Regions from separate parts of the Actinomadura sp. NTSP31 genome, predicted to be linked through region 2. Evidence: riboswitches for the same ligand, from Rfam matches in the RefSeq annotation. Region 2 holds a riboswitch; each other region holds the start of a gene.

Region 1 (7,400 bases), on a different contig from region 2:
GTCGCCGACGCCGCCGGTGCCGGCGGGGGAGAAGGGCGTCGCGAAGCTGTGGGACGCGTGGAACGCGCAGCAGCACCAGAACGTCCAGAACCCGCAACCCGACCGCGCCAACCCCGACCAGATGGACCACTACACCTGGTACCTGACCCACGGCTTCACCAGGCCGTACCCGGGTGAGAAGAAGATCCTCACGCCGGCCGAGGTGCCCGGTCGCTACCTGCCGTCGCCGGACGCCGACGGCTGATCCGGGCAGGCGCGGCACAGGCGGCCCGCCGGGAAACCGGCGGGCCGCCTCGCGTCCCGGCGCGTCAGGCGGTGGCGGCGCCCGAACGGAACTCCTGCGGGCTCATCCCGTACTCCCGCTTGAACGCGGTGCTGAGCGCGAAGGCGGTGCCGTAGCCGACCTGTCGCGCGACGGCGTCGAGCGTGGCGTCGCTCTCCCGCAGCAGGTCGGCGGCCTGCGCCAGCCGGGCGCCGGTCAGGTACGCCATCGGCGGCTCGCCGACCAGCCGGCCGAAGCGCTGCGCGAGCGCGGCCCGGGAGGCGCCGACCTTGGCGGCCAGGTCCGCGACCGTCCACGGATGCGCCAGGTCGTCGTGCAGCAGCCGCAGCGCCGGGCCGACGACCGGGTCGCCGTGCGCCCGGTACCAGCCGGGCTGCTCGGCCTCCGGCCGGGAGAACCAGGCGCGCAGCGTCTGGATGAGGAGCAGGTCCAGCAGCCGGTCGAGCACGACCTCCTGGCCCGGCTCGTCCTTGACGATCTCCTCGTCGAGCAGCCCGACCAGCGGTGACCGCCAGGTGTCGCCGCGCACGACCGCCAGCGGCGGCAGCGCGGCCAGCAGCCGCTGCGTGACCGCGCCGCGCGTCTCGTAGGTGCCGACGAGCATCACCGCCCGGCCGTCCGGGTCCGTGCCCCAGGCGCGCACGCCGAGGTCCATCGCCTCCGACAGGCTCGTCCCGTCCGGGGTGGTGCAGAGCTGGCCCGGGTGGATGACGATCTGCGGCTCGGTCGCCGGGTCGTCCGCCACCACGTACGGGTCGGGGCCGCGGCAGATGACCAGGTCGCCGGTGCGCACGTGCAGGGGCGCGCCTTCGCCGGGCGTGATCCACGCCTCGTCGCGGACCATCGCCACCAGCGTCAGCGGCGCCTCGTCCTGGATCCGCACCGACCACGGCGGGTTCAGCATCGAGCGGATCATGAACGCTCCGCGTGCGCGGGGGCCGTCGAGGAGGTCGGTCAGGGCGTCCATGCCGATCAGCGTAAGGCGTGTGGACGCTCGCGTATGGGGGCGAGCTTCTCAACGATGTCGGACGGGCGCGCCCGGCGGTTGACTCAAGGGCATGACGAACAGCACCGCGAACACCCCGCGGACCATCAGGGAGAACGGCCTCGTCCTCGTCCTCGGCGGCACCGGCAAGACCGGCCGGCGGGTCGTCGAGCGGCTGGAGGCCCTGGACGTTCCCGTGCGGATGGGCTCCCGCGCGGCCGACCCGGGCTTCGACTGGACCGACGGGACGACCTGGGCGCCCGTCCTGCGCGACGTCGAGGCGGTGTACCTGTCCTACTACCCCGACCTCGCCGCCCCCGGCGCACCGGAGGCGATCCGCGCCTTCACCGACGCGGCGGCGTCCGCCGGAGTCCGGCGGGTGGTGCTGCTGTCGGGCCGCGGCGAGGAGGAGGCGCGGGCCTGCGAGCGGGTCGTCCGGGAGTCGGGCCTGGAATGGACCATCGTGCGGGCAGCCTGGTTCGCGCAGAACTTCAGTGAGGACTACCTCCTCGACCCGGTCCGCGCGGGCGAGGTCGTGCTGCCGGCCGGCGACGTGCCCGAGCCGTTCGCCGACGCCGACGACATCGCGGACGTGGCGGTCGCGGCCCTCACCCGCGACGGGCACGCCGGCGAGGTCTACGAGGTCACCGGGCCGCGCGCGCTCACCTTCGCCGAGGCGGTCGCCGAGATCGGCCGCGCGGCGGGACGCGACGTCGCCTACGTCCGGGTCGGCGCGGACGACTACGCGGCGGCGCTCAAGGAGCACGACCTGCCGGACGAGGTCGTGGGCCTGCTGACCTACCTGTTCACCACCGTCCTGGACGGCCGCAACGCCGAGCCCGCCGACGGCGTCCGCCGCGCCCTCGGGCGCGAGGCCCGCGACTTCGCCGCCTACGCCCGCGAGACCGCCGCGACCGGCATCTGGAACGCCTGACCCGCACCCTCTACCGATCGGACGAACTGATGAAATTCTCCTTCGCGGCCGCTTCGGCCACCCTTTCCATCATCATGGCCGCCGGCATGGCCGGGACGTTCTTCGGGTTCTCCACCGGCGTGATGCCGGGCCTGAACGGCTCGAAGCCGGCCTCGGCGATCGACGCCATGCAGACCATCAACCAGCGCATCCAGAACCCGCTGTTCGTCGGGATGTTCATGCTGCTGCCGGTGTTCGCGGTGGCGGCGGGCGTCCTGCTCATGACGATGGACCAGAAGGCCGCGGGCGTCCTGTTCCTCGCCGCGGCCGGCGTGTACGTCCTCGGCGCCCTGTTCCCCAGCTTCGCGGTGAACATCCCGATGAACAACGACCTGGACGGCGTGCACATCCCCAGGCACGCGGCCGATGCGGCGAAGATCTGGTCGGACTACTCCGGCCGCTGGACCGCCTGGAACACCGTCCGCGCCGTGTTCAGCTGGGTCAGCCTCCTCGCCATGGGCGCCGGCGCCTACGTGTGGGGCAAGAACAGCTGATCCGGTGCGGAAGGCACGGCGGAACACCCGCCGGCACCGCGGCCCGCGCTCGCCACCGAGCGCGGGCCGCGTCCGCTTTGCGCTTACGATCACTGGATGAGCGGTGTGTACGCGATCAGCGACCTGCACGTCGGGTTCCCCGAGAACCGCGCCTTCGTGGAGGCGCTGAAGCCGGCGGCGCCGGGCGACTGGCTGATCGTGGCGGGGGACGTCGCCGAGCGGTTCGCCGACGTCGAGTGGGCGCTGCGCGCGCTGGCCGCGCGGTGGGAACGCGTGCTCTGGGTCCCCGGCAACCACGAGCTGTGGACGGTCAAGGACGACCCGGTGGCGCTGCGCGGCGAGGCCCGCTACCGGCGCCTGGTCGACCTGTGCCGCGGCCTCGGCGTCCTGACGCCCGAGGACGCCTACCCGGTCTGGGACGGCGCGGACGGCCCGGTCACGGTCGCCCCGCTGTTCCTGCTGTACGACTACACGTTCCGGCCGGACGGCGCCCGCACCAAGGAGGAGGCGCTGGAGATCGCGCACGAGGCCGGGGTCGTCTGCACCGACGAGATCTACCTGCACCCGGACCCGCATCCCACCCGGGACGCCTGGTGCGAGGCCCGGCTCTCCTACACCGAGGAACGCCTCGCGGCCCTGCCCCCCGGCACCCGGACCGTCCTGGTCAACCACTGGCCGCTCGTCCGCGAACCCACGCGCGTCCTGTGGTACCCGGAGTTCGCGCAGTGGTGCGGCACCGAGCGCACCGCCGGCTGGCACGCCCGGTTCGGGGCCGTCGCCGTCGTATACGGGCACCTGCACATCCCCCGGACGATCTGGACCGACGGCGTGCCCCACATCGAGGTGTCGGTCGGCTACCCGCGCGAATGGCGCAAGCACGGCGGCGCACCCAAGGGCCCGCGCCGCGTCCTTCCGGTCCCGGCCCGGGACTGAGCCCTCAGCCGGACCCGCCCGGCGCGGCCTCCGCCGTGCCGTGCGCGATGCCCGACGCGGCGAGCGCCAGCAGGCGGTCGGCGGCGCCCGGCTCCCGCTCGGCGGCCATCGCGATGCCGCCCGCGAGCTTCAGCACGTCCAGGAACGCCGCCCCGGCGGGCGCCGCGCCGGACTCCTGGGCGCGGGCGAACAGCGCCTCGCCCGCGTCCCGCATCGCCCGGCACGACCGGAACGCCCCCGGACGCTCGCCGCTCAGCGAGACCAGGACGGACGGGGCCGTCCCCCGGAACCGGGACACGGCGGCCACGAACTCGCCCAGCCACGCGATGAGCGCGCGGTCGGGGTCGGGCGCCTCCAGCAGCTCCCGGCCCCGGTCCGCGAGCGCGTCGTAGGCGTCGGCGAGCAGCGCCTCCAGGAGGTCCTGGCGGGTGGGGAAGTGGCGGTAGAGGGTCCCGACGCCGACGCCCGCGAGCCGGGCGACCCCTTCGAGCGAAGCGCCCGCGCCGTCGCGCAGGAACATCTCGCGCGCGGCGGCGAGCAGCCGGGCGCGGTTGCGCCGGACGTCCGCGCGCGGCGCGCGGGTGCGCGGCGTGTCGTCGCTGGTCACCTGGTTCCCCGGTCCTTCCCTGACGCATGCGGAGCCGCGGCGGGGAGGGGGCGGTCCGCGGTGTTGGAACGTTCCCCGAAGTCTAGTGGCAGCACGTGGCGACGGCTCCGGGCAGGCGTCCGCGTCAGGAGGGGGGCGGCCGGGGCCCGCCGCGGGAGACGCTCCGCGACGGGCCCGGTGGACGGGATCACGGCGATCCGGGGCCCGTCAGGACGCGCCGGGCGCCAGCGGCAGGTAGACCCGCCCGCCGGCGGCCCGGAACTCGCCGGCCTTCTCCCGCATCCCGGCGGCGAGCGCCTCCTCCTCGGCGAGCCCGCGCTCGCCGGCGTACCGGCGGACGTCCCGGGTGATCTTCATCGAGCAGAAGTGCGGCCCGCACATCGAGCAGAAGTGCGCGGTCTTCGCGGGCGCGGCCGGGAGCGTCGCGTCGTGGAACTCCCGCGCGGTGTCCGGGTCGAGCGACAGGTCGAACTGGTCCTCCCAGCGGAAGTCGAACCGCGCGTCCGACAGCGCGTCGTCCCACGCCTGCGCGCCCGGATGCCCCTTGGCCAGGTCGGCGGCGTGCGCGGCGATCTTGTAGGCGATCACACCGGCCTTGACGTCGTCGCGGTCGGGCAGCCCGAGGTGCTCCTTCGGCGTGACGTAGCAGAGCATCGCGGTGCCGTGCCAGCCGATCATCGCGGCGCCGATCGCCGAGGTGATGTGGTCGTAGCCGGGCGCGATGTCGGTGGTCAGCGGCCCGAGCGTGTAGAACGGCGCGCCGTCGCACCACTCCTGCTGCAGGTCCACGTTCTCCTTGATCTTGTGCATCGGGACGTGGCCCGGGCCCTCGTTCATCACCTGGTTGTCGAACCCGGCCGCGATCCTCGTGAGCTCGCCCTGCGTCCGCAGCTCCGCGAACTGCGCCTCGTCGTTGGCGTCGGCGATGCAGCCCGGGCGCAGCCCGTCGCCGAGCGACCAGGTGACGTCGTAGGCCGCGAAGATCTCGCACAGCTCGCGGAAGTGCGTGTAGAGGAAGTTCTCCTCGTGGTGCGCCAGGCACCACGCCGCCATGATCGACCCGCCGCGCGAGACGATGCCGGTCTTGCGCCGCGCCGTCAGCGGCACGTAGGGCAGCAGCACGCCCGCGTGCACGGTCATGTAGTCGACGCCCTGCTCGGCCTGCTCGATCACGGTGTCGCGGAAGACCTCCCAGGTCAGCTCGGCCGGGTCGCCGCCGGCCTTCTCCACCGCCTGGTACAGCGGGACGGTCCCGACGGGCACCGGCGAGTTGCGCAGGATCCACTCGCGGGTGGTGTGGATGTCCCGGCCGGTCGACAGGTCCATGATCGTGTCGGCGCCCCAGCGGGTCGCCCACGTCATCTTCTCGACCTCGTCCTCGATCGAGGACGCCACCGCGGAGTTGCCGATGTTGGCGTTCACCTTCACCAGGAAGTTCCGGCCGATGATCATCGGCTCGATCTCCGGGTGGTTGACGTTCGCGGGCAGCACCGCCCGCCCCGCCGCGAGCTCGTCGCGGACGAACTCCGGCGCCACGCCCTCCCGCAGCGCGACGAACTCCATCTCGGCGGTGATCTCCCCGCGCCGCGCGTACGCGCGCTGGGTCACCGCGCCGCCGCTCGCCCGGCGCGGCCGGCGGGGGAGCAGCCCGTCGGACACGGGCGCGGAGCGGCGCCCGTCGTCCTCGGGGCGCGCCGGCCGGCCCTCGTACGGCTCGGTGTCGCCGCGTTCGGCGATCCACGCCTCCCGCAGCGCGGGCAGGCCCCTGCGGACGTCGGTCTCGTGCTCGGGGTCGGTGTACGGCCCGGACGTGTCGTACAGGACGACGACGTCGCCGTTGGTCAGCGGCACCTCCCGCATGGGGACGCGCATCCCGGGCCGGGAGCCCTGGAGGTAGGTCTTGCGGGCAGCTGGAACCACGGATTCGGTCATGACGACTCGATCTCTCCCTACGCCGGCATTACCCGGTCAGGTTCATGCGGTCAGCGGCCGTCCCAGCCGCTATCTCAGCCCGGTTCGCCGGGCCCCCGCGATCTGTCGTGCCCGACGCTAACCCGGCGCACCCCCGTTGCCGCAACCGCGGCCGATGGGTTAGAACGCGCCCGCGCGGACGGCCTCCGGCTGGGATGATCGGGGCATGCGCAACCTCCAGGGGGACTTCGCCCTCACGCCGGTCGGGCACGTGTCGTCGGAGCTGACGGACCGGGCCGACGCGCCCAAACAGGGGACGGAGGGCGCGCCCGACGCGTGGCTGGTCTTCGAGCCGTCCTGCTCCGCCGCGCTGGAGGGGCTGCGCGCCGGCGACCGGGTCATCGTGCTGACCTGGCTGCACCTGGCGCCGCGCGACGTGCTGCGGACCCGGCCGCGCGACGACCCGGCCAACCCGGAGACCGGCGTGTTCGCCACCCGCTCCCCGGCCCGCCCGAACCCGATCGGCCTGCACCCGGTGGAGATCCTCCAGGTCGTCGGGCGGCGGCTGCGCGTGCGCGGGCTGGAGGCGCTCGACGGCACCCCGGTGCTCGACGTCAAGCCCGTGATCGGTGCCGTTCCGGAGCTTTGACCTGCCCGTGCGCGGCCGCGGTCCGGGCCACGGCCTAGAGTGGGAACGCATGATCACGATGCCGTGACCGCCGTGTGAGGAAGGACCGCCGCATGCCCGCAGCCCCCCGGACGCCGAGCGCGACCGGCACGCACACCGTGCTCGAGAGGATCTACGAGCGGGTGCTGGTGCGCGACCCGGGCGAGCCCGAGTTCCACCAGGCCGTCCACGAGGTGCTCGACTCGCTCGGACCGGCGGTCGCGGCCCGGCCGGAACTGGCCGGATCGGGGCTGCTGGAGCGGATCGTCGAGCCGGAGCGGCAGATCGTCTTCCGCGTGCCGTGGACGGACGACTCCGGCGCGGTGCACGTCAACCGGGGGTTCCGGGTCGAGTTCAACAGCGCGCTCGGCCCGTACAAGGGCGGGCTGCGCTTCCACCCGACCGTGAACCTCGGCATCGTGAAGTTCCTCGGCTTCGAGCAGATCTTCAAGAACGCGCTGACCGGGCTCGGCATCGGTGGCGGCAAGGGCGGCAGCGACTTCGACCCGCGCGGCCGCTCCGACGGCGAGGTGATGCGGTTCTGCCA
Region 2 (7,400 bases):
GTCGTTGGCGTGGACGAGCCTCAGGCGGCCCTCGCCGACGGTGGCGGCCAGCTCGTCCATCGTGTCCTCGACGCCGCCGGGGGCGGCGAGGTCGTGGCCGGCGGCGAACGCGTGGCAGGTGTCGAGGCAGACGCCGAGCTTCGGGTGGTGCTCGAGGCGGTCGAAGAACGGGCCGAGGTCCCGCACCCTGGCGCACAGCATCCTGCCCTGGCCCGCCATCGGCTCCAGGAGGAGGTCGGGGCCGTCCTCGGGGATCTCCTCCAGGAGCGGCAGGACGTGCTCGTGGACCTGGGCCATGGCCTCGTCGTAGGTCTGGCTGACCGCGGAGCCGGTGTGCACGACGACGCCGCGGGCGCCGATGGCGCGGCCCCGGACGAGCGAGTGCCGGACGGTCGCGATCGACTTGGCGAGGGTCTCCTCGCTGGGCGAGCCGAAGTTGACCAGGTACGGGGCGTGCACGTAGACGGGCACGTCGGTGCGTTCGAGGAGCTTGGCGTCCTCGGCGGGCCTGCCCTCGGGCAGCGCCCAGCCGCGCGGGTTGGAGACGAACACCTGGATCGCCTCGGCGCCGATCTCGGCGGCGTACTTCAGGCCGCCGGTGGCGAGCCCGCCGGCCACGGGAACATGCGCCCCGACGGGGCTCTGCGGTGCGGTCATAGCGCCTTCAGCCTAGCCGCCGCCGCTGACCGTCCGAGCCGGTCAGGGGCCCTTCACCAGGGTGACGGTGGAGCCGCGCGGGGCCTCGCCGCCGTTCGGGCTCTGCAGCCGGACGGTGTTGCCGCCGAAGCCGGTGACGTTGACCTGGAAGCCGGAGTCCTCCAGGGCCTTCCTGGCGTCGGCGACGCTGCGCCCGGTCACGTTCGGGACGGGGATGTTCTGCTGCTGGTCGCCGTCGTTGCACCCGAAGTGGAACGGGCCGGCGTCCACGACGCAGTCGCGCTTGTTGACGACGATGGTGACGTCGTCGCCGCGGGACACGCCGGTTCCCTCGGACGGGTCCTGGCTCACCACCGTGTCCGCGGGCTTGCCGTCGACCTTCTTCTTCTCGACCTTGACGTTCAGCCCCATGGAGCGCAGCTGGTTGGCGGCCGCGTCGCCGTTCGAGCCGAGGACGTTCGGCATGGACATGCCGCTGCTGACGACGACGTCGACCGGCTTGTCGGGGGACAGCTTCTCGCCCGCCTCCGGGTCGGTGCCGACGACCTTGTCCTTGGCGACCGTCTGGGACGGGATCGTGCTGGTCTTGCCGACGGTGAAGCCCTTGCTCCGCAGGGTCTGCTTCGCGTCGTCGAGCGACTTGCCCGACACGTCCGGGATCTCGCGGGGCGTGATGCCCTTGGACGGGGTCAGCGTGACGGTCTCGCCCTTGGCGATCCGGGCCCCGGCGGGCGGGTCGCTCTTGGCGACCATGCCCTTGTGGACGTGGTCGTCGTAGACGGCGGTGGCGACGCGGACGTCGAGGCCGTCGCCGTCGAGCTCGCGCTGGGCGTCCGCGACCTTCATCCCGATGATCTGGGACGGGATGTGGTCGTACTGGCCGGACGTCTGGTACCAGACGGCCCAGCCGAGGATCACCGCGGCGACGGCGCCGATGGCGATCAGGACGTACTTGCCGGTGAGCGCGCCGAGCGCCCGGTCGGTGCGGGAGCGGGGGATGTGGCCCGCCGGGAGCGCCTCGGGCGGCAGGGTGCTCGCGTCGAGGACGGCGGTGCGGCCCTGCGGCGGCGCGGCGGGCGGCGACTCCAGCATGCTGGTGGCGTTGCGGGACGCCTCCTCCATCCGGCGGTCGAAGTCGCGGGGCAGCCCGCCGAAGACCTCCGCGACCTCGGCGAGGTACTGGTTGGCGTCCTGCGGGCGGCGGGACGGGTCGTGCGCCGTGGCGTCGGTGACCAGCTCGTCCACCCGCTGCGGGATGCCGGGCACGACGCTGGACGGCGCCGGGACGACCTCGTTGACGTGCTTGTAGGCCACGGCGAGCGGCGTGTCGGCCTGGTGCGGCAGGTGGCCGGTGAGCAGCTCGAACAGCATGATCCCGGCGGCGTAGACGTCGGAGCGGACGTCGGCGCTGCCCGCCAGGACCTGCTCCGGCGCGAGGTAGCCGACCGTGCCGATGATCATGCCGGTCTTGGTCATCTTGCTCGCGGTCTCGGCCCGGGCGAGCCCGAAGTCGGCGACCTTGATCGTGCCGTCCTCGCAGATCAGCACGTTCTCCGGCTTGACGTCGCGGTGCACGAGCCCGGCGCGGTGGGCGGCGCCGAGGGCCGCCAGCACCGGCTGCATGATCTCCAGCGCGGAGCGCGGGCCGAGCCGGCCGAGCTCGGTGAGCGCGTCGCGCAGCGTCCGGCCGGGGACGTACTCCATCACCAGGAACACGTGCTCGCCGTCGGAGCGCTGGTCGTACACGGCGACGACGTTGGGGTGGGAGAGCGCCGCGGCGGCCTTGGCCTCGCCGATGAAGCGGGCGACGAAGTCCTCGTCGGAGGCCAGGGCGGCGTGCATCACCTTGATCGCGATCGTGCGGTCCAGCCGGATGTCGCGGGCCACGTACACGGTGGCCATGCCGCCGCGCGCGATCCGCGACTCAATGCGGTAGCGCCCGTCGAGCACCTGCCCGACGAGTGGATCTGCAACCGACGTGTCCATCGGTGCGAGTTTACGGGCGAATGACGGATGTTCTCATCAGTCGGGAGTATGAGCATCGATGAGCCGCGGGTCGGATCCGGCGGCGTCCGCGGGGACGGGCGCGGGCGCCGGGCGGCGGCGGAGGCCACGGGTGCTGCGGGAGACGGCGACGCCGGCCAGGCACAGGACGCCGCCGCCGAGCGTGATCAGGCCGGGCACCTCGTCGAGGAACAGCCACGACATCGCCACGACGAGCGCGGGCGCCGCGTAGGTGGTGGCGCCCATCTTCCCGGCGGACGTGCGGGCCAGCGCGTATCCCCAGGTGGTGAAGGCGATCGCGGTGGGGAAGACGCCGAGGTAGAGCATGTTCAGGGTCGCGCCGGCCGGGGCGTCCGCGGCCTGCGCGACCAGCTGCGGCGCGAACGGCAGGCAGACGACCGCGCCGATGGCGCAGGCCCACGTGGTGAACTGCAGCGGCGAGGCGTGCCGGAGCGCCGGCTTCTGGCTGACGACGCCGAACGCGTAGGTCACGGCGGCGCCGAGGCACAGCAGCACGCCGCCGACCGAGGCGCTCCCGTCCCCGGACATCGACAGCCCCACGACGGCGGCGCCCGCGAACGACACCGCCATGCCGGCCAGCAGCCGGGGCGCGAACCCCTCCTTCAGCAGCCAGCCGCCGAGCAGCGCGATGAGGATCGGGCCGATGTTGACGACGAGCGCCGCGGTGCCGGCGTCGACGAGCCGCTCACCCCAGTTCAGCGCGACCATGTAGGCGCCGAACCACAGCACGCCCGCCGCGACGATGCCGGGCCAGGCGCCCTTCGGCGGCAGGCCCTCGCGGCGGACGAGGCAGATCGCGGCGAGCACGACGGTCCCGGAGAGCAGCCGGCCGAGGGCGAGGGCGCCGGGGCCGTAGTCCGCGCCGGCGCTGCGGATGGCGACGAACGCCGAGGCCCACAGCACGACCGTGACGGCCGCCGCCGCGACGGCGAGCCGGTCGATGCCCGCCGGCCGGGAGCTGTCCTGTTGCATGTGGCGCACCTTAGGGTCGGGACGTTTCCATGAACACCGAACGGTGGCGCGCGGTTGCGGCCGGTCCCCGTCCGGTGGACGCCCCTCAGTCTGGGGACGCCCACCGTTCAGGTCCAGCGAATATTTCTTCAGCCGAAGCTTTAGTAGCGCTTCAGCGAAGTCAGAGGGAGGCGAGGCCCTCGAAGGGGGAGGACGCCTGGGCGTAGCGGCGCCTGGGGATCCGGCCGGCCAGCCGGGCGAGCCGCCCGCCCTCGACGGCGTGCCGCATCGCCGCCGCCATCCGGGCGGGGGACTGGGCGCGGGTCACGGCCGTCGCGAGCAGCACCGCGTCGCAGCCGAGCTCCATCGCCAGCGCGGCGTCGGACGCGGTGCCGAGCCCCGCGTCCAGGATCACCGGGACCTCCGCCCGCTCGACGATCAGCTCGATGTTGTGCGGGTTGCGGATGCCGAGCCCCGAGCCGATCGGCGAGCCGAGCGGCATCACCGCCGCGCAGCCGATCCGCTCCAGCCGCTGCGCCAGCACGGGGTCGTCATTGGTGTAGGGCAGCACGACGAAGCCGTCGTCGACGAGCTGCTCGGCGGCCTCCACCAGCTCGATCGGGTCCGGCAGCAGCGTCCGCTCGTCCGCGATCACCTCGAGCTTGACCCAGTTCGTGCCGAGCGCCTCGCGCGCCATCTTCGCGGTCAGCACAGCCTCGCCGGCGGTGAAGCAGCCCGCCGTGTTCGGCAGCACCCGGATGCCGCACTCGGTCAGCACGTCCAGCACCGAGCCGCGCGCGGACGGGTCGACCCGCCGCATCGCGACCGTGGTCAGCGCCGTCCCCGACGCGGTGAGCGCCTCGCGCAGCACGTGCATGCTGGGCGCCCCGCCGGTGCCCATGATCAGCCGGGAGGAGATCTCCTCCCCGGCGATCACCAGGGCGTCCTCGGCGGTGTCGTTCGTCGTCCGCTGTGTCACCGGTCAGCCTCCCTGTACCGCGGTCAGCACCTCGAGGCGGTCCGCCTCGCGCAGCGTCGTCGCCTCCCACGCCGACCGCCGGACGACCTCGTCGTTCAGCGCGGCGGCCACTCCGGACGCGGCGGTGGTCACGGCCGCGACCGCCTGCGCCAGGGACGTGCCGGCGGGCAGCTCCCGCGGCTCTCCGTTCACGATGATCTTCATGACTGCACGACCTTCGTCACTGCGGTTCGGGGGCGAAGCGGGCGGGGGAGAACGGGGCGGCCACGTCCGGGACGGGCCCGTCCAGCAGCATCGCGGCGAGCGCGTCGGCGCTGACCGGCGCCAGCAGGATCCCGTTGCGGAAGTGGCCGGTGCCGAGGTAGAGGCCGGGCAGCGCGGTGGGGCCCATCAGCGGCGCGTTGTCCGGGGAGCCGGGGCGCAGCCCGGCGGTGACCTCGGCGAACTCCAGCTCGGTGATGCCGGGCAGCAGCTCGCGGGCGTCCCGCAGCAGCTCCCACAGACCGCCCGCGGTGACCCGCGTGTCGAACCCCATCTCCTCCTGCGTGGCGCCGATGACGATCTCGCCGTCCGCGCGCGGCACCAGGTAGATCGACGAGCCCTTGACCAGGCCGCGGGTCGTGCGCCGCAGGAACGGCACCGGCGTGCGGAGCCGGACCACCTGGCCCTTGACCGGCCGGACGGGTGGAACGGTCCCGGCGGGCAGGCCCTCGAGGTCGCCCGACCACGGCCCGGCGGCCAGCAGCACCTTGTCCGCGCGGATCTCCGAGCCGTCCTCCAGCCGGACCCCGGCGGCGGCGTCCCGCTCGATCACGACGCCCTTCGCCCGCCGCCGCACCAGCCGGACGCCCAGCCGCTCGCCCGCCGCCAGCAGCGCCGGGGCCAGGCGGCGCGGGTCGACCGAGCCGTCCTCGGGGGCGAGCAGGCCGCCGCGCACGCCGGGCGCCAGCATCGGCTCGGCCCTGCGGCACTCGCGGCCGGTCAGCGGCTCGACGGGGATCCCGAGCCCCTCCTGGAAGGCGCGCAGGTCGTCCAGGACCTTCAGGTCGTCGGAGTCGAACGCGACCTGGAGCGTCCCGTCGTCGCGGTAGCCGGTGTCCAGGCCGGTGGCCTCGGCCAGCTCGGCGGCGAACGCGCCGTAGCGGTCGCGGGAGGCGAGGCCGAGGCGCAGCAGCGGCTCCTCGCCGTAGGTCAGCTCGCTGACCGGGGTGAGCATGCCCGCGGCGACCGACGACGCGCCGCCCGCGGGCGCCGGGTCGACCAGGGTGACGGCGGCGCCGCCCTGCGCGGCCCGCCAGGCGGTGGCCAGGCCGATGACCCCGGCCCCGATGATCGCGATCTGCAATGCGCGCTCCCTTCGCCGGCATGATCCGGATCAGGTCGTGGCGGTCGGCGGCCCGGTCAGCCGCCCTCTCAGCCCGGTCGCACCGGACTCCCGCGCCCTGTTGTGTTGTGCACGTGCCGTTATGTCCCCCACCCTACGACCACCGGCCGCGATGCAGCTGTCTGGACACCAGTCCAAATCCGCTCCGGCGGGCCCGTTAGGGTGGGCGCCCATGAACAGGGTGATCGTCGTGGGCGGCGGGCTGGCGGGCGTGCGGGCCGCCGAGGCACTGAGGAGCAAGGGGTACGAGGGCGCGCTGACCCTCCTCTCGGCGGAGCGGCACCGGCCCTACGACCGGCCGCCGCTGTCGAAGGCCGTGCTGGCGGGCGACTCCGACGACACGACCGTCGACGCCGACTGGGACGCGCTCCGCTGCGAACTGCTGCTCGGCGAGCGCGCCACCGGCCTTCGCCTCGACGCACCGGGCCCGGACGGCCGAGGGGGCGGCACCGTCGCCTCCACCGCCGGCGACCTGCCCTTCGACGGCCTGGTCATCGCGACCGGGGCCGCGCCCGTCACGCTGCCGGGCGACGGCCGCCAGCACGTCCTGCGCACCATCGAGGACTCCCGCGACCTGCGCGGACGGCTCACCGAGGGCGCCCGGATCGTCATCGTCGGCGCCGGCTGGATCGGCGCCGAGGTCGCCACGACCGCCGCGAAGAAGGGCTGCGCCGTCACCGTCGTCGAGGCCGCCGGCACCCCGCTCTCGCAGGCGATCGGGCCCGAGGTCGGCGCGCTCACCATCCCCTGGTACGCCGAGGCGGGCGTCGAACTGCGCACCGGCGTCAAGGTCGCCGCGGTCGAGCACGGCGGGCTCGCCCTCGCCGGCCCGGACGGCGGCGAGCGGATCGACGCCGACGAGGTCGTCGTCGGCGTCGGCGTGCGGCCCGCGCTCGGCTGGCTGGAGGGCTCCGGCCTGCGGCTGGAGCGTGGCGTCGTCACCGACGGCTCGTTCCGCACCGTCCTGGACGACGGGGACGGCACCGTCCGCCCGGACGTCGTCGCGGTCGGCGACTGCGCCGCCTGGTGGTCGGAGCGGTACGGGCGCCGGCTGCTCGTCGAGCACTGGGACACCGCCCTCAACGCCCCAGACGTCGCCGCCGCGGCCCTGCTCGGCCAGGACGCGGTCTACGACGCCGCCCCCTACTTCTGGTCCGAGCAGTTCGGACGCATGGTGCAGTACGCCGGGAACCACGCGCGCTCGGAGCGGCTCGTGCACCGCGGCGACCCGTCCGGCCGCAAGTGGGCGGTGGCGTGGCTGACCGGCGACCGGCTCGACGCGATCCTGACCGTCGACCGCCCCCGCGACCTGGTGCAGGCGAGGCGGGTGATCGCCGCCGGGACGCCCGTCGATCCGGCGGCGGTCGCGGACCCGGACGTGCCCGTCCGGCAGGCCGTTCGCGG
Region 3 (7,400 bases), on a different contig from region 2:
CCTGATCATCCTCGGATCGTGGCACAGGAAAGGGCCGTCGGCTCCCCCGGAAAAGGGCGACCTAGACTTCTGGTGTGACGCAGACAACGGGGACGACGGCACACGAGCACCGGGTGACCAGCGAGGTCGGGCGGCTGCGGACGGTCCTGCTGCACCGTCCGGGCGCGGAGCTGAAGCGGCTGACGCCGCGCAACAGCGACAAGCTGCTCTTCGACGCGATCCCCTGGGTGGGGCGGGCGCAGGAGGAGCACGACGCGTTCGCGGAGGCGCTGCGGGAGCGCGGCGTCGAGGTGCTGTACGTGACCGAGCTGCTGCAGGACGCGCTGGAGTACGAGGCGGCGCGGGAGCAGGCGATCGGCGACGCGATCGTCGACCTGCGGCTCGGCGACCAGCTCCGCCGCGTCGTCGAGGGCTACCTGCGCGACCTCGACCCGGAGGACCTGGCGCAGACGCTGGTCGCGGGGCTGGCGCACGAGGAGCTGAAGTCCGGGCACGGCCTGGTGTACCGGCTGATGGACCGGCTCGACTTCATCGTGGACCCGCTGCCCGGCCTGCTGTTCACCCGCGACAACAGCACCTGGATCGGCGACCGGGTGGCGGTGACCAGCCTGGCCATGGACGCGCGGCGCCGGGAGTCGCGGCTCACCGGGCTGATCTACGCGCACCATCCGCGGTTCGACGGGGTGGAGCCGGTGTACTCGCCGTCGCTGGAGCACCTGGAGGGCGGCGACGTCCTGCTGCTGTGCCCGGGCGTGATCGCGGTCGGGACGGGCGAGCGGACGACCCCGGCGGGCGTCGAGCGGCTGGCCCGGCAGGTGATCGGCGCGGGGCTCGCGCACACGGTGCTGGCGGTGCCGATCGCGCAGGAGCGGGCCACCATGCACCTGGACACGGTGTGCACCATGGTCGACGTCGACACGGTGGTCATGTATCCGCCGGTCGCGCACTCGCTGACCGCGTACACGGTCACGCTGGACGGCGGTGCGCTGCGGGTCGCCGAGCCGCGCCCGTTCCTGGAGGCCGCCGCCGCGGCGATGGGCCTGGACCGGCTGAAGGTGATCGACACCGGCCTGGACCCGGTGACGGCCGAGCGCGAGCAGTGGGACGACGGGAACAACACCCTCGCGGTCGCGCCCCGGCTGTGCGTGGCCTACGAGCGCAACATCGAGACGAACGCGCAGCTGGAGGCGTCGGGGATCGAGGTCATCCGGATCACCGGCAGCGAGCTCGGCACCGGCCGCGGCGGGCCGCGCTGCATGTCCTGCCCGATCCTGCGCGACGCCCCGTGAACGCCGAAGGCCCCGGCGGACGCCGGGGCCTTCGGGACGTTGGTCGCTCGGGCGGTGTCGACGGGGGCACGACAGCGCCCGAGCTTGTTGAGGACCATACAAGGTTTCCCAGTGGTCCTTCTAGGCGGGGTATGCCCTACTTGGGGCAACCTCATTCCTCGTGCGGTCGTACAGGTCGTTCTCCGGTTCGTCCATGAGGTCCGGGAAGTCGGACAGATCGGGCATGCCGACCGGGGTGCGCACGGGTGCGGCGTCCTCGCCGCCGGGCGAGCGCGGCGCGCGAACCACGGCCCACACGGTGGTGGCGCCCTCCTCGTGCCGGACGCCCCAGCCCTCCGACAGGGCCTCGACGATGCCCAGCCCGCGGCCGCCGAGCGAGGACAGGGTGCCCGGGCCGCGGCGCGGCTCGGTCATCGCGCCCCCGTCGCTGACCTCCAGTTCGAGCACGTCGCCGCGGCACAGCCAGCAGACCTTGACCTGCCCGGAGGGCAGCGGCCTGGCGTGCCGCAGGGCGTTGCTGATCAGCTCGCTCACGATGACGCTGGCGTCGTCCACGACGGACTCGTAGACCCCCGTGGCGGCCAGCTCCGAGCTGAGGCGCCTGCGGGCGACCGCGACGCTCGACGGCGCGTGTGGCAGCAGTACGACGCTCGACGCCCTCACCTCCCCGTGCTCGCTCGGACCAGTCCCGTCGCCGCTCTTCCGGTACGACCGAAATGCCCTGATGGCACGGGCCGGAAACCTGGGCGACGCGGTTCACCACCTGCACAACGAGTCACCGGCCGTCCGGTCACGGTGATCACCCCCCGTCCGTGGTGTGCGAGCCCGGTGCGGGAGGGTGATCCCGTCACCAACGGCGACCAACAAAGGATCTATCCAGTGGACGGACGGGTTACTCCTCGCGCCCGCGTTTCGTCCGTCACACCCGGTGGCCACCGTACTTTCCCGCACGGGGCAACACTGCCACCAGTCAGGACCGCGGGAACCGCGGGCCACACCGGACTCACCCGGCCGCATCCGGACCGGTGCCCTCACGGTAAGTGACCGACCGGGCGGTCATTCGGCCGGCAGGACGAGCCGCATGCAGGTGCCCGCTCCGCCGCCCTTGCGGGGGTGCGCCGAGATCGCCCCGCCCTGCGCCTCGGTGAGCCGTTTGACGATGTAGAGGCCGAGGCCGATGCCGCCGAACCGGCGCCGGTCCCCCGCCTCGCCCTGCACGAACCGCTCGAAGATCCGCTCGTGGTCGCCGGGCCGGATGCCGATCCCCTCGTCCTCGACCGTCACCGCGATCCCGGCCGCGCCGGCCTCCGCGCGGACCCGGACCGTCCCGCCGTCCGGGCTGTACTTGAAGGCGTTCTCCAGCAGCTGCCCGAGCACGATGTCGGTCGCCATCGCGTCGCCCTGGCACGGCGGCAGGCCCGGCGCGATCTCCAGCTCCACCCGGTGCAGCGGCGACAGCGACCGGAACCCCGCCACCACGCCCTCCAGCACCCGGGCCAGGTCGAACGGCTCGACCGTCACGGCCAGCTCGTCGGCGCCCGCGCGGGAGCCGAGCAGCAGGTGCTCCACCAGCCGACCGAGCGACTGCGCCCGCTCGGCGATCGTCGCGACGGCGGCGCGCCGGTCGGGGTCGGGCAGCTCGTCCCACCGGTTGACCAGCGTGGACGCGAAGCCCTGCACGACCGTGATCGGGGTGCGCAGCTCGTGGCTGGTGGTGGCGAGGAACAGGTCCTTGGCCTCCTCCAGCGCCTTGGCCTCGGTGACGTCGCGGAAGTCGACGACCAGCTCGCCGGTCTCCTCGATCTCGGCGGCCAGCACGTTCAGCCAGACCCCCGACTCCAGCGGGAAGGTCAGCATCTCCCCGAGCGCGGGCATGTCGAACGGCAGCGGCCGGCCGATCGCCTCCTCCGGCGGGATGCCGGTGAGGGCGTGCGCGGACGGGTTCCATTGCCGGACGACGAGGTCGTGGTCGAGCACCGCGATGCCGTCCGCGCTGGAGTCGATCACCGCGCGCTCGTGCGCCCGCTGCCGGACGACCTCCGCGTAGGCGACGGCGTTGCCGACCGCGACGCCGGCGTGCCCGGCGAGCAGTTCCAGCAGCTCCAGCTCGGTGTGGCCGATCTTCTGCCCGGAGAACAGCGCGTACAGCGCGCCGTACGGCCGGTTCTGCAGGTAGGACAGGCCGAGCGCGACGGTGTGCAGGCCGGGCAGCTCGGACCAGATCAGGTCGCCGAGCCGCTGCTCCCCGGTCGCCAGCTTGACCGTCTTGCCGGACCGCAGCAGCTCCCCGACCAGGCTCGACCGCAGCTCGGCGGTCGTCCCGCGCATGCGCTCGGGCAGCCCCGAGGTGCTGACCAGCCGCAGCCGCTCCCCCTCGATCCGGACGAACCCGCCCGCGTCCGCGCCGGTCAGCTCGATCAGCGCGGTGGTGATCCGGTCGAGCACGACGGCCAGGTCGAGCTCGGCGTTCAGGTCGGCGACGATGTCGTTCAGCCGCCGGACGAGCCGCGCCCGCTCGGTCATGTGGTGCTGGACGATCTCGTCGTCCTCGGCCGGGTGGTACACCCCGACCCAGCCGAGCGAGGTGCCGTCCGGGTCCTTCAGCAGGCTCGTGTCGATCCGCACGTCGATCAGCCGGCCGTCCCGGTGGAACCGGCGGGTCGCGATCGAGATCTGCCCGCCCTCCTTCTCGGACTCGCCGGCGCGCCGGGTGAGCAGCCGCTCCTGGACGGCGTTGTGCTCGGCCTTCAGCTCGTCGGGGACGATCGGCGGGACGCGGCCGACCATCTCCTCGGCGCTCCAGCCGAACATCCGCTCGGCGGCCGGGTTCCACACCGTGACGCGATGCTTCTGGTCGACGGCCACGATCGCGTCGGCGGCGCTCTCGATGACGGCGCGCGCGATCGGGTCGTGGACGTGCTGCACGCCTGTCATCGTGCCACCCGGCACCGGCGCGGCGCCGGACAACAGCCGCCGAAAGGTTCCCACCAACTGCCGCGACCGAGCGGAAGAACACCACTTCAGCGGCCCGAAGACCTCGAAATCGGCCATCCGTCGTGCCCTTTCCGGCGGGCGCGGCGCATCCGTCGGCGCGCGGTCCCGGCAACCCTACTGTCGAGTAATGCGGCCGTCCCGGGCGATCCCCGCCCGGCCGGACGGCACCGCCCGGCCGATCAGCAGGGTCGCGGCGGCGGCGACGAGGAAGGACAGCAGCGACGCGCTCATCCAGCTCTGCGGGGTGAAGTGCAGTGCGTCGCGGACGTCCTGCCAGAGGTCGGCCCACCAGCTCACGGTGCCGGGGTTGATCAGCTGGTAGGCGACGATGCCGATCGCCCACGCGACGATCATGCTCCACCGGGACGGCGCGGTCCGGCTCGCGTCCCAGCCGCCGCCGCGGCCCCGGCCCAGGAAGAAGTCGGCGGCCAGCACGCCCAGCATCGGCACGAATACCGACCCGATCAGCGACAGGAAGCTCGCGTAGTCGTTGATGTCCAGCACCAGCGCGAGCACCGTGATGCCGGCGCCGAGCGCGACCGACAGCACCCGCCGGTCGGCGCGCGGCACGAGGTTCTGGATCGACACCGCCGTGGAGTACACGTTCGCGAACGACTGGTCGGCCTCCCGCAGCACGAACACCGCGAAGAACACCGCGCCCAGCGCGACGTGCAGGAACGGGTCGAACACCCGCTCGGTGTCGCCCGCGACGAGCGCCAGGGCCAGCAGCCCCAGGACGTAGGCCACGATCTGGGTGACCGAATACCCCACCGACGCCGCACCGAAAGCCGCCCGCGCGCTCCGGGCGTGCCGCGTGTAGTCGGCGGCCACCGGCACCCACGAGATCGACACCGCGAGCGCCGCGTCCGCGCCGACCCAGAACCCGCTCCACGACCCGTCGTTCAGGTCGGGCAGCGGCTGCCGGACGAGCTGCACGTAGAAGTAGAGCAGCGCGACGATCACCGCGACCGTCACGTACCGGCGCAGCAGCCGCACCGACCCGAGCGGCCAGATCGTCAGCACCGTGGTGAGCACCCCGGCCGCGACCACGTAGCCCCAGCGCGGCACCCCGTCCCACAGCTCGCGCGCCGCGTCCGCGATCACGATCAGCTCGAACGTGCCCCAGCCGACGAGCTGCGCGATGTTCAGCACCGTCGGCAGGTACGACAGCCGCGCCCCGAACAGGCCTCTGAGCAGCACCATCGCCGGCTGCCCCGTCTTCGCGCCCGGCGCGGCGGCCAGGCCGAGCATCAGCCCGCCCAGCACGGTGCCGACGATCATCGCGGCGATCCCCGCCGCGATCGCCAGCGTCGGCTTCCCGTCGGCGTCCGGCGCGAGGACGGTGTAGGCGCCGGAGAAGGCCAGCAGGCTGACCCCGAGGTTCGCCCAGAACGCGCTCTGGTCCCAGAAGCCGAGCACCTTCGGGGCGGGCTCGTCCAGGGTGTAGGGGACTTCGTTGCGCGGACGCTCGTCGACGTCGGACGTCACGGGACACACTCCCTACGCCGGCATTACCCGGACAGGTTCATGCGGTCGGCGGCGCCAGGAAGGCCGCCCTCTCAGCCCGGCTTGTGGCCCGAGCTCCCGCGGGTATCGGTCAGCACCGATCGTACAACCGCCCGCAACCCCTCATAAGGTGTGGAACGGTCACGCCACGTAAGGGTCGCCGTCCCCGCCGTTCTCCATCGGCCGGCCCGCCTCGGCCCAGGCCTTCATCCCGCCGTCGACGTTCTTCGCCAGCCATCCGGCCTGGTTCAGCGCCACCGTCACCTGCGCCGACCGCGCACCCGACCGGCAGATCACGAAGATCTCCCGGTCCCGGGGGACCTCCCCGGCCCGGTCGCCCAGCCGGCCCATCGGAATGTGGACGGCGCCGGGCGCGTGCCCCGCCTCCCACTCGTCCTGCTCCCGCACGTCCAGCAGGTAGCAGTCCTGCGGAACGTCGGCGGCGACCACCGCCGGAACCTCGTCCCCGAAATTCATCACACCCCCATGGAACCGCGCCGAGAGCCCCTGCGTCGAATCACGCATGCGGTATCGGACGCTCATCCTCGCCGCGCCCGGGCTCGCCATGATCTTCTCACTGGCCGCCTGCGGTGACGAACACGCCAAGACCCTTCCCGCCAAGCGGCCCTCGGGGGCCGCCACGGTACGGCCCTCGGGTTCCCCGGCGGACAGCCTCACCATCCGGATCCGGGCCTCCGCCCAGGCTCCCGCCACGACCTACACGCTGACCTGCGACCCGGCCGGCGGCGACCATCCGAAGGCCGCCGACGCCTGCGCCGCGCTCAGCAAGGCCAAGGCGCCCTTCGCGCCCGTCCCCAAGGACCGGATGTGCACCGACATCTACGGCGGCCCCGAGGTCGCCACGGTGAAGGGCACCTGGCAGGGCAAGCCGATCGACACCACGTTCAAGCGCAACGACGGCTGCCAGCTGCACCGCTGGACCCAGATCGCGCCCGTCTTCGGCTCCGTCCCCAAGGTCCGCTGACCGGGAACCGGCCCGCCGCGGCGGCGGCGCGGGCGGCGTAGGCCCGCCCGGGCCGTCCGCGGCGGCGGTTCGGGTCGGGCGTCAGAGCGGGGCGAGGCGCGCCTTGAGCAGGCAGAACTCGTTGCCCTCGGGGTCGGCCAGGACGTGCCACTGCTCCTCGCCCGTCTGGCCGATGTCGGCGGGGCGCGCCCCGAGCGCCAGGAGGCGTTCGAGCTCGGCGTCCTGGTCGCGGTCGGTGGCGTTGACGTCGATGTGCAGCCGGGACTTCCCCGGCTCCGGCTCGTCCCGGCGGCTGAGGATGATCGTCGGCTGCGGGCCGCCGAACCCCTCGCGCGGCCCGATCTCCAGCGTGCCGTCGTCCTCGCGGTCGAGCACGACGAAGTCCAGGACCTCGCACCAGAACCGGGCCAGCAGCTCGGGGTCGCGGCAACCGAGCACGAGCTCACTGATACGACATGCCATGAACGGAACCTGCTCTCTGCCTGGGAGCCGCCGCGGCGGCCACATCCCGTGCGCCCCCAGCAGCGAAAACGACCGCGCGATCGTATCTGATGAGGCGAACGCGGACGAAACGGTTTCCGGGCCGCCCTGGGCGCCCAGGCAGGGCCGCTACTTCAGCAGGCGGG

The links. A riboswitch is a leader RNA that binds a small molecule or an ion and turns the genes downstream of it on or off. The one in region 2 is predicted to bind thiamine pyrophosphate.
Region 1: it holds a riboswitch for thiamine pyrophosphate, as region 2 does, so the genes downstream of both, thiC (phosphomethylpyrimidine synthase ThiC) here and thiO (glycine oxidase ThiO) in region 2, are expected to answer to the same signal.
Region 3: it holds a riboswitch for thiamine pyrophosphate, as region 2 does, so the genes downstream of both, ACA514_RS24390 (purine-cytosine permease family protein) here and thiO (glycine oxidase ThiO) in region 2, are expected to answer to the same signal.

Annotation. Positions count from the first base shown of each region.
Region 1 covers NZ_JBGNUT010000004.1:449,908-457,307, forward strand. The annotation lists gene ACA514_RS09535 (alkaline phosphatase family protein) at 1-244, shown strand, start outside; gene ACA514_RS09540 (cupin domain-containing protein) at 309-1,250, opposite strand; gene ACA514_RS09545 (NAD(P)H-binding protein) at 1,342-2,202, shown strand; gene ACA514_RS09550 (DUF1772 domain-containing protein) at 2,232-2,735, shown strand; gene ACA514_RS09555 (metallophosphoesterase family protein) at 2,832-3,668, shown strand; gene ACA514_RS09560 (TetR/AcrR family transcriptional regulator) at 3,673-4,275, opposite strand; gene thiC (phosphomethylpyrimidine synthase ThiC) at 4,483-6,207, opposite strand; TPP riboswitch at 6,203-6,316, opposite strand; gene tsaA (tRNA (N6-threonylcarbamoyladenosine(37)-N6)-methyltransferase TrmO) at 6,413-6,835, shown strand; gene gdhA (NADP-specific glutamate dehydrogenase) at 6,928-7,400, shown strand, end outside.
Region 2 covers NZ_JBGNUT010000013.1:22,620-30,019, reverse strand. The annotation lists gene ACA514_RS22370 (deoxyribonuclease IV) at 1-657, opposite strand, end outside; gene pknB (Stk1 family PASTA domain-containing Ser/Thr kinase) at 700-2,643, opposite strand; gene ACA514_RS22360 (DMT family transporter) at 2,680-3,654, opposite strand; gene ACA514_RS22355 (thiazole synthase) at 3,815-4,612, opposite strand; gene thiS (sulfur carrier protein ThiS) at 4,616-4,816, opposite strand; gene thiO (glycine oxidase ThiO) at 4,833-5,957, opposite strand; TPP riboswitch at 5,948-6,061, opposite strand; gene ACA514_RS22340 (NAD(P)/FAD-dependent oxidoreductase) at 6,169-7,400, shown strand, end outside.
Region 3 covers NZ_JBGNUT010000014.1:174,552-181,951, forward strand. The annotation lists gene ACA514_RS24370 (MFS transporter) at 1-9, opposite strand, end outside; gene ACA514_RS24375 (arginine deiminase) at 75-1,289, shown strand; gene ACA514_RS24380 (ATP-binding protein) at 1,410-1,952, opposite strand; gene ACA514_RS24385 (PAS domain-containing protein) at 2,346-4,223, opposite strand; gene ACA514_RS24390 (purine-cytosine permease family protein) at 4,398-5,771, opposite strand; TPP riboswitch at 5,764-5,881, opposite strand; gene ACA514_RS24395 (rhodanese-like domain-containing protein) at 5,931-6,266, opposite strand; gene ACA514_RS24400 (SSI family serine proteinase inhibitor) at 6,313-6,774, shown strand; gene ACA514_RS24405 (VOC family protein) at 6,856-7,236, opposite strand; gene ACA514_RS24410 (Fpg/Nei family DNA glycosylase) at 7,384-7,400, opposite strand, start outside.